Regions from separate parts of the Fictibacillus marinisediminis genome, predicted to be linked through region 1. Evidence: riboswitches for the same ligand, from Rfam matches in the RefSeq annotation. Region 1 holds a riboswitch; each other region holds the start of a gene.
The links. Region 1 has a riboswitch for lysine ahead of LCY76_RS15435 (aspartate kinase). Riboswitches for the same ligand answer to the same signal wherever they lie in the genome.
Positions count from the first base shown of each region.

Region 2: linked by a shared signal. The riboswitch ahead of lysA (diaminopimelate decarboxylase) and the one ahead of LCY76_RS15435 (aspartate kinase) in region 1 are both predicted to bind lysine.
Region 3: linked by a shared signal. The riboswitch ahead of LCY76_RS02650 (amino acid permease) and the one ahead of LCY76_RS15435 (aspartate kinase) in region 1 are both predicted to bind lysine.

Region 1 is NZ_JAIWJX010000002.1:2,893,014-2,896,300, reverse strand. Features, by position in the region: gene uvrC (excinuclease ABC subunit UvrC) at 1-1,423, shown strand, start outside; lysine riboswitch at 1,497-1,685, shown strand; gene LCY76_RS15435 (aspartate kinase) at 1,880-3,115, shown strand; gene bioB (biotin synthase BioB) at 3,168-3,287, opposite strand, start outside.
Region 2 is NZ_JAIWJX010000002.1:2,499,718-2,503,004, reverse strand. Features, by position in the region: gene spoVAEA (stage V sporulation protein SpoVABEA) at 1-28, shown strand, start outside; partial or broken gene LCY76_RS13285 (spore germination protein) at 1-1,468, shown strand, start outside; lysine riboswitch at 1,538-1,714, shown strand; gene lysA (diaminopimelate decarboxylase) at 1,820-3,145, shown strand; gene LCY76_RS13275 (peptidylprolyl isomerase) at 3,228-3,287, shown strand, end outside.
Region 3 is NZ_JAIWJX010000002.1:463,004-466,290, forward strand. Features, by position in the region: gene LCY76_RS02645 (DEAD/DEAH box helicase) at 1-824, opposite strand, end outside; lysine riboswitch at 1,095-1,285, shown strand; gene LCY76_RS02650 (amino acid permease) at 1,380-2,843, shown strand; gene LCY76_RS02655 (MEDS domain-containing protein) at 2,984-3,287, shown strand, end outside.

The DNA.
Region 1 (3,287 bases):
AGACAAAGGCAAATACTTTGGTCCGTTTGTTAATGCCTTTGCCGCACAAGAAACGAAAAAACTGCTGGACCGGCTGTATCCGTTGCGCAAATGTGATCATATGCCTAACAAAGTTTGCCTATATTACCATATCGGTCAATGCCTCGGCCCATGTGTTTATGATATTACCGAAGAACAGAACAAGAAGATGGTCGATGAAATCGTTAAGTTTCTGAACGGAGGCTTTCCTGAAGTGAAGGAGGAACTGACCGAGAAAATGCTGGCCGCTTCGGAAGACCTTAATTTTGAACGGGCGAAAGAACTGAGGGATCAGATCCAGCATATTGATGCGGTCATGCAGAAACAGAAAATGATGACCGCTGACATGGTGGATAAGGACGTTTTTGGTTTTCATTACGATAAAGGCTGGATGTGCGTCCAAGTCTTCTTTATCCGCCAAGGAAAGCTTATTGAACGTGATGTTTCCCTCTTTCCTTTCTATGGAGAAGCCATCGAGGACTTTTTATCCTTTATCGGACAATTTTATCTTCAAAAAAATCATATTCTCCCGCGGGAACTTTTGCTGCCTCCTGAGGCGGACGGCCAATTGGTCAAGGATCTTCTCGGCGTGAAAGTGATACAGCCGAAACGCGGGCAAAAGAAAGAGTTTGTTGAACTTGCAACGAAGAATGCCCAGCTCGCTCTTCACGAAAAATTTGCACTGATCGAGCGTGATGAGGAACGTACGGTAAAAGCGGTTGAAAATCTTGGGCTGCAATTAAACATTCCAGCTCCATACCGGATTGAGGCATTTGATAATTCCAACATTCATGGAACAAATCCAGTATCTGCGATGATTGTATTTGAAGACGGTAAACCGAACAAAAAAGAATACCGAAAATATAAAATTAAAACGGTGACAGGCCCCGATGATTACGCCTCCATGAAAGAAGTAGTCCGCAGGCGTTACTCCCGCATCTTAAAAGAGAACGGGCAGCTGCCGGATTTGATTATTATTGATGGAGGGAAAGGACAGATCGCTGCTGCGCAAGATATTCTTGAAAACGAGCTGAACCTTGATATCCCGATCGGAGGACTGGCTAAGGATGATAAGCACCGTACATCCCAGCTCCTGATGGGAGATCCTCCTGAAATTATACCGCTGCTCAGGAACAGCCAGGAATTTTATTTGCTGCAGCGTATACAGGATGAAGTCCACAGGTTTGCGATCTCATTTCATCGTCAAGTGCGTGCGAAAGGAATGTTTCAATCAAGTCTCGATAACATTCCTGGAGTCGGTGAAAAGAGGAAAAAACTTTTGCTGAAAAAATTCGGTTCCATCAAGAAAATGAGAGAAGCCACTCTTGAGGATTTTCAAGCGGCAGGCATTCCATTAACTGTTGCAGAAGAAATTATTCAGGCTCTTCAAAATGAACCTTCATAAAGGTATTGATTTTTCAGAAGTCCTTTGCTAAACTTAAAACAAATTTTAATAGAGCGCCATACTTCAGTTTTGAAGTGATGGTAGAGGAGCAAAAACCAATAGTATGCTATCTGAAGAGAAGGAGCTCTTATGATGGTAGCTGAAAGGGGATTTTTGCCGAAGCTTTAAGAAACTCCTGTTTCTTACGGCTGGACCTGCATTGAATAAATGCAGAGCTGTCACACATTCTTGCCCGGAGGGTGTGTGGAGGACTATCTCACAAGAGGGGAAAACAAGCTGGCTTACTGTTGCATATATCAAGCAGCAATAAGGTCTTTTCCTTATTGCTGCTTTTTTGTATTTATTTTTGCATTTCAGTTTGTTGCGTAGTGGAAGCCGAGACAGGCTGGCCATATCTGGGTGCCTTTTGCAGGAAGGCAATAAATTCGATTTCATTGATGAGAAAGGATGGACATTGTGGCTTTAATCATTCAAAAATTCGGAGGTACAAGTGTCGGCACACCGGATAAAATCAGAAACGCGGCAAGTCGGATCATTCAAGCGGTAAACGAGGGGAATCAAGTAGCAGCGGTTGTCTCAGCAATGGGAAAAACAACGGATGATCTTGTGAGGCTGGCAGGTGAAATAACCGCAAGGCCTTCCAAACGTGAAATGGATATGCTTTTGACGACAGGAGAACAGATCACGATTTCACTGCTTGCGATGGCCCTTCAGGATGCCGGGTACGAAGCCGAGTCTCTGACAGGCTGGCAGGCTGGAGTTGAAACAGAAGATGTTCACGGCAACGCGCGCATCTTAAATATCGATACAAAAAGAATCCAGCAAATGCTTGCAGACGGGAAGATTGCAGTAGTTGCCGGTTTTCAAGGATTAACCTCTTCGGATAATATTGCAACACTGGGACGGGGAGGATCAGATACGACGGCCGTTGCACTGGCAGCTGCTCTTCGTGCCGAAAAATGCGAAATCTACACAGACGTTACTGGTGTATTTACGACAGACCCGCGGGTGGTGAAACATGCCAGAAAGCTGCCTTCCATCTCCTATGATGAAATGCTTGAAATGGCGAATCTCGGAGCGGGTGTGCTGCATCCGAGAGCCGTAGAATTCGCAAAGAATTTCGGAGTAAGACTTGAAGTTCGTTCGAGCACAGAGAAAGAAAACGGGACACTAGTGGAGGAGGAAGCAACGATGGAGAATAATTTAGTAGTGAGAGGATTGGCTTTTGAAGGAAACGTAACAAAAATTACGATTGAAGACCTGCCGAATGGTTTAAACACTCTGTCTTCTGTTTTTTCCTTGTTGGCAGAGAACGGTGTTAATGTAGATATTATTATTCAGAGTGTGAACAAGCAGGAAAGAACAAACATATCGTTCTCCATTGAAACAGCGATCTTAGATGAAACAATTGAGCTTCTAGAAAGATATAAGAGTTCGCTTCAGTTCGGTTCCATCCAGCATGAAGATGGATTGGCTAAAGTATCTATTGTTGGTTCAGGAATGATTTCTAATCCAGGAGTAGCCGCACAGATGTTTAAGGCTCTCTCTGATCAGGATATTATGATTAAAATGGTCAGCACTTCAGAGATTAAAGTTTCTACGGTTGTTGATCAGCAGGATATGATCAAAGCGATTGAAACGCTGCACGACGTCTTTGAACTGGACGCAAGGCAGCCGGTTCAGCAGTTATAATAAGAAAAAGCCGGGCGAAGCTGCCCGGATTTTTTGTAAAAGGAAAAAAGGATTAAACCTGTACAGGTTCGTTTAAGAAGTCGATCTCAAATCCGAGATCCTCAAGGATTTGGTGGTCAGCAGTCGTTTCTTGTCCGTCGGTGGTCAGATAGTCGCCTACGAAAATAGAATT
Region 2 (3,287 bases), 390 kb from region 1:
AAGAAAGGCAAAAGACACCAATCAGTAAAAAAATCCAAGAGAACGAACAGCAGCTGAAATCACGGCTGGGCATCGGAATCAGCTTTGATGTGGGTGTCAGGAAACTGCATCTATTAAAAAAGAAGTCCAGATCTATTATTGCACTGGACTATGTGACAGCCTTTTCATCATTGAGATCATGAGAGAGCTCATGGATATGGACCATGGGCATCGGGCTCCCTCCAATGTGAAAGAAATACTTCATGAACATCTGTCTCACCAACAGGTGGAACTGACCGATAATTTGGAGATAGCCATTGACCGCATGCTTTCTGGATTGATTGCTGTCTTTCTTGAAGGGGAAGACCAAGCTTTCATCGTGGATGTCCGTAGCTATCCGGGCAGGCAGCCGGAAGAACCGGACACTGAAAAGGTCGTCCGCGGCTCCCGTGATGGATATACGGAAAATATAATTGTCAATACTGCTCTTACCCGCAGGCGGATCAGAGATGAACGGCTCCGCCACGAAATAATGCAGGTCGGTAAACGATCCAAAACAGATATCTGTATCTGCTATATTGATGACATTGCCGATCCCGGGCTCGTTAAGCTTGTCAAACAAGAATTGCAGAGCATTGACATCGACGGTATTCCAATGGCGGATAAAACGATCGAAGAATTTCTCGTAAAGCAAGGATGGGATCCTTTTCCGCTCGTCCGTTATACCGAGCGGCCGGATGTCGCCGCACAGCATCTCATGGAGGGGCATGTTTTGATTATTACGGATACAAGCCCATCGGTCATCATTACCCCGACTACTTATTTCCACCATATTCAGCATGCTGAAGAGTTCAGGCAGACCCCGATGGTAGGAGCTTTTATCAGATGGGTCCGTTTCGCAGGGATTATCGCTTCACTTTTACTTGTGCCTCTCTGGTACCTCTATGCTACTCAGGAAAACCTGCTTCCTCCTAATATTGATTTTATCGGTCCGAACAAGACGACGCATATTCCTTTATTTCTGCAGATCCTCTTTGCTGAGATCGGGATAGAAATATTGAGGGTAGCTGCTATCCATACCCCAAGTCCGCTGTCGACGGCGATGGGTTTGATCGCTGCCGTATTGATCGGACAGATCGCGATCGATGTCGGACTGTTTGTTCCTGAAGTTATTCTCTATGTTTCTATAGCGGCGATCGGCGGTTTCTCGACCCCAAGCTATGAGCTGAGTGTAGCCAATAAGATGCTCCGGCTTCTGCTGCTATTCTTAACTGCCATTTTCCATGTGCCTGGCTTTGTAGGTGGGGCCACCTTAATAATACTTTATCTGTGCTCGATGAAGAACTTGAATACCCCTTACTTATGGCCATTCATACCTTTTAATGCAAAAGCCTTCCTGCAGATTGTCATCCGGATCGCTGTGCCGCTCTCAAAGATCAGGCCAAGCATCGTCCATCCGCAGAACAGAAAAAAACAGCCGACTTCCTAAGAAGTATTGCCGAAGGAATAAATTTGTGATAAATTTGTTCATAACAATTGGATATGCCTCATTTATTGATAATGGGGTAGAGGCGCAAAGCGGATCAGTAGGATGATGGAGTGAATGGACATGAAGAAATCATTTTAAAGGCCAATTTGCCGAAGTGTGAAGATGGTCCATACATCCTCATGCTGGGTCGCTGCCGAACAGACAGCGGACTGTCACTGCATCATGCAGTGGAGAACTATTCCGGCAAATGGGGGTACGGTGTAAGACAGCTAATGTACCTTAATACATTAGCTGTCTTTGTTTTTCGTCGGAGCAGAATCTCTAATGGAAAAGCAGAAGGGAGATTTTTTCATGTATTTACATGGTACTAGTTCAATCAATGATGACAATCACTTAACAATTGGCGGGGTTGACACCGTTCAGCTGGCGCGTGAATATGGTACACCGCTTTATATTTATGATGTAGAGCTGATCCGAAAGCGTGCGAGGTCGTTCAAGAAAGCGTTTGAGGAACAAGGGATCAAAGCACAAGTGGCTTATGCAAGCAAAGCGTTCTCATGTTTGGCGCAAGTCCAGCTGATGGACGAGGAGGGAATGAGCCTGGATGTCGTATCAGGCGGGGAGCTGTATACCGCTCTTTCAGCTGGTTTTCCGGCAGATCGTATTCATTTTCATGGAAACAACAAAAGTTACGAGGAACTTCAATATGCTCTTCAATCGGAGATCGGATGTTTTGTTGTCGATAACTTTCATGAACTCCGCATGCTCGAAAGCCTTTGCAATCAGCTGAACAAGAACACATCCATCTTGCTGAGGATCACTCCGGGTATTGAAGCTCATACACACGAGTACATCCTGACTGGGCAGGAGGATTCCAAGTTCGGTTTTGACCTTCAGAACGGCCAGGCAGAACAGGCGGTTCTAGAGTCGCTTGAATCACACTGTCTGAACCTCTTGGGCGTTCATTTCCATATCGGTTCACAAATCTTTGAGACCACGGGATTTGTTCTGGCGATTCAAAAGCTTTACGAATATCTCGGTAAATGGGACAAAGAATTTTCTTTCTTTCCTGAAGTCCTGAACCTCGGAGGCGGATTCGGCATCCGCTATACAGAAGAAGATGAACCGCTCGAACCGAAAGAATACATTGACGCGATGATCCAGGAGATCACCAGGTTATCTACTAGCGCCTCTGTTGCTGTTCCGGAAATTTGGATTGAACCCGGGCGTTCACTGGTCGGAGATGCAGGAACGACCATCTACTCGATCGGCTCTCAAAAAGATATACCTTCTGTCCGTCATTATGTGGCTGTCGACGGGGGCATGAGCGATAACATTCGTCCTGCTCTATATCAAGCCCAGTATGAAGCCGCGCTTGCAAACCGTGCCGGTGAAAAAGGGACGAAAAAAGTTTCAATCGCCGGGAAATGCTGTGAATCAGGGGATATGCTGATCTGGGACATCATACTCCCGGAGACGAAGAGCGGAGACTTGCTCGCTGTCTTCTGCACGGGTGCTTATGGATATTCCATGTCCAACAACTATAACCGCATACCCCGGCCGGCGGTCGTTTTTGCTGAAAAAGGGGAAGCTCGCCTCGTTGTGAAAAGAGAGTCTTACGAAGATCTTTTACGCCTGGATCTTCCTTTAAAGAACGGCGTGTTTGCCGGCAATTAAGATGAGCCTGCTGACCTCGCTGGACTCTGGGCTAAAAAAAGCATAAAATAATGAAGTATGTTGAATTCAGGAGGTTATATCTATGAAAAAAGGTTCTATCGAATTTGAAAACGGTGAAAAAATTTCCATCGAGCTTTTTCCG
Region 3 (3,287 bases), 2.4 Mb from region 1:
CCTCCATGAAGCTTTTCAACAGAATACTGAGAGGCTTCGAGCTCTGCAAACACGGAATCGACGTGCTCTTTCGTATTGCAGAAAATGATGCAGCTGTCCGGGTTTTCAACGACCGTCACGTCTTTCAGAAGAGCAAGCTTTGCCTCTTCCTGAACGTTGATTAAAGAATGCTCGATCGTATCTGTCGTCATCCCGGCAGAAGCTATTTCGATTTTTGCTGGATCCTTCATATATTGATGGCAGAGATTTTCGATATCTTTTGGCAATGTTGCAGAAAAGACCATGGTCACTCTGTTTGAAGGAAGTTGTTTAATAATCTTTTTGACTTCATCAATAAAGCCCATGTTCAGCATTTCATCTGCTTCATCAATGATCAGGTACTTGATTTGGTCCAAGACCAGGGTTTCACGCTCGATATGGTCCATGACGCGTCCCGGTGTACCGACGACGACATGCGTTTTTTGTTTCAATTCTTCTTTTTGTTTCGCAAAAGGCTCTTTACCATATACAGCAACAGCTTTAATCCGCTTGAACCTTCCAATGTTGGTCAGGTCTTCACGAACTTGAACAGCGAGCTCACGCGTGGGAGTAAGGATCATTGCTTGTGGCCGTTTTTCTTCCCATTCCAGCATTTCGCATACCGGAATACCAAAGGCTGCTGTTTTTCCGCTGCCTGTTTGGGATTTTACGACGAGATCTTGTTTTTCCAGAGCTAATGGTATGACTTCAGTCTGAACCTCAGTCGGAGTTTCATATTTCAACACTGTAAGTGCTCGTTTTATTTCATCGCTTATACGATAATCGTTAAAACTTCTATTATTCATGTAGGAACCTCGATTTTTTATATTATCCAGAATCAGCATAACCTGAATAGTGTTCATTATACTTGAAATGATGGACAATCGGGTTTAATTTTAAACGATTGTTTAAATGAACCCTTCCGTACGATCGCAGGTGATAGGTAAACAATGATATAATGAGGGAATTAATTCAAAAGTAAAAAACTGGCAACAAAAAACAGTTGAAGGAACGATAGCGCTGTTTTATAATAACTCTTAGCGTTAACTAACTTGATATTAAAATCCTCATCAATCCGATGAGGTAGAGGTCGCGGCTTTTATTAGTAGGACGTACGAGATGAAGAGGACATCATAGACTCCGTGTGAAAGGAAAAGCTGCCGAAATTTGTGCTTAACTCTGGAAGTATGAATTGGGGCTGTATTCGAACAGGAACAGCACTGTCACACCCACGAATAACCGGTGGGTGGGATGCGCTATCTTACGGAAGGCATGATGCGGATTAATACTAATCGTCGCCCAATGCTTGGCGGCTTTTTTTATTTCCCACTCCTTCCTAAAACGAAAAGGAGTTTTTTTTTATGCGAAACACATCACAGAATCCATCACAGCCGCCGTCGCCAAACGCGGACAATGAATTAAAGCGGGGACTGAAATCCCGCCATTTAACGATGATCTCCCTTGGGGGAACAATCGGAACAGGATTATTTTTAGCAAGCGGAGGATCCATTCATACTGCAGGGCCAGGCGGCGTTCTGTTTTCATATGCAGCGATTGGAATCATGGTGTTCTTCTTAATGACAAGCCTCGCAGAAATGGCGTCTTACATGCCGGTTGCCGGTTCATTCAGCACGTATGCTTCAAAATTTGTGGATCCATCACTAGGATTCGCGCTCGGCTGGAACTATTGGTACAACTGGGCAATCACCATTGCAGCTGAACTTGCAGCCGTAACATTAATCATGAAATTTTGGTTTCCGGATACCCCTTCATTTATCTGGAGTGCACTGTTTCTAGGCATTATGTTCTTATTAAATTATTTATCGGTAAAAGGGTTTGGTGAAGCAGAATATTGGTTCTCGCTGATCAAAGTCATTACCGTCATTATCTTCTTGATCTTAGGAACACTTATGATCTTCGGCATTTTAGGCGGAGATCCGATCGGATTTAAGAACTTTACGATCGCTGACGCACCGTTCCACGGCGGATTCTTTACGACGCTTGGCGTATTCATGGCTGCAGGTTTCTCATTCCAGGGAACAGAACTGTTAGGGGTTGCGGCAGGAGAAACGGAGGATCCGAAAAAGAACATCCCGAAAGCAATCAAAAGCGTGTTCTGGCGTATCCTTTTGTTCTATGTTCTGGCAATCTTGGTCATTTCTTTAATTATTCCCTACACAGACAGCCGATTGGCAAGCAGCGATATTACTGTAAGTCCATTCACACTTGTCTTTGATAAAGCAGGAATTGCGTTTGCGGCTTCCGTTATGAACGCGATCATCTTAACAGCAGTATTGTCTGCCGGTAACTCCGGTATGTATGCATCGACCCGTATGCTTTGGGATATGGCACGAGACGGAAAGGCACCTAAGTTTCTGGCGAAGCTGGATTCCCGCGGTGTACCGGTTCCAGCCCTAATTGTAACAGCCGCTGTTGGAGCTGTAGCTTTCTTTGCTTCACTGTTCGGTGACGGCGTCATCTACACATGGCTGCTGAATGCCTCCGGGATGTCCGGCTTTATCGCCTGGCTCGGAATTGCGATCAGCCATTACCGATTCAGAAGAGCGTATGTGGCACAGGGGCGGAATTTAAAAGAACTGCCTTACTTGGCAAAATGGTTCCCAATCGGTCCGATCTTTGCTTTCGCTCTCTGTTTTGTCGTTATCCTCGGCCAAAACTATTCTGCCTTTACAGGCGGAAACATCGATTGGAAAGGAGCCCTTGTTTCTTACATTGGGATTCCAATCTTCCTGGCCGTTTGGTTAGGCTATAAATTCAAACACAAAACAAAAGTCGTACCGCTTAAAGAGTGTGATTTTGAATAAGAAATAAGAGAAGCAGGAGCCTTTCGGGGTTCCTGTTTTTTCATAATGGATTAGAAGTGAAAAGTTTAGGGAAAAAGGTATCGACTTCTGAATGTAGAACATATAAACTAACACTTACGTCAAGTGAAAGGAAATAGGAAATGAACAAAAGTGTAATGCAGTTATTCAATAACTCCGAAAGGTTACAAGGAATCCATGTGTTTTACTATTCATTTGAACTAGAGAGCTATATTGAGAATGCCGTATCCTACATTGTTAATGGTGTTGAGCAAGGCGATTACATACTGTTCTTGGAGAATGAACGAATCTATCCTTTGATTATTAAAGAGTTGGAAGAGAAATTAACAACAGATCAACTCAAAAAAGTTCGTTTTATGAATAACTTTGATTTTTATTTTTGGAATAACAATTTTTACCCGCAAACGATTTTGTCTAACTTCTCCG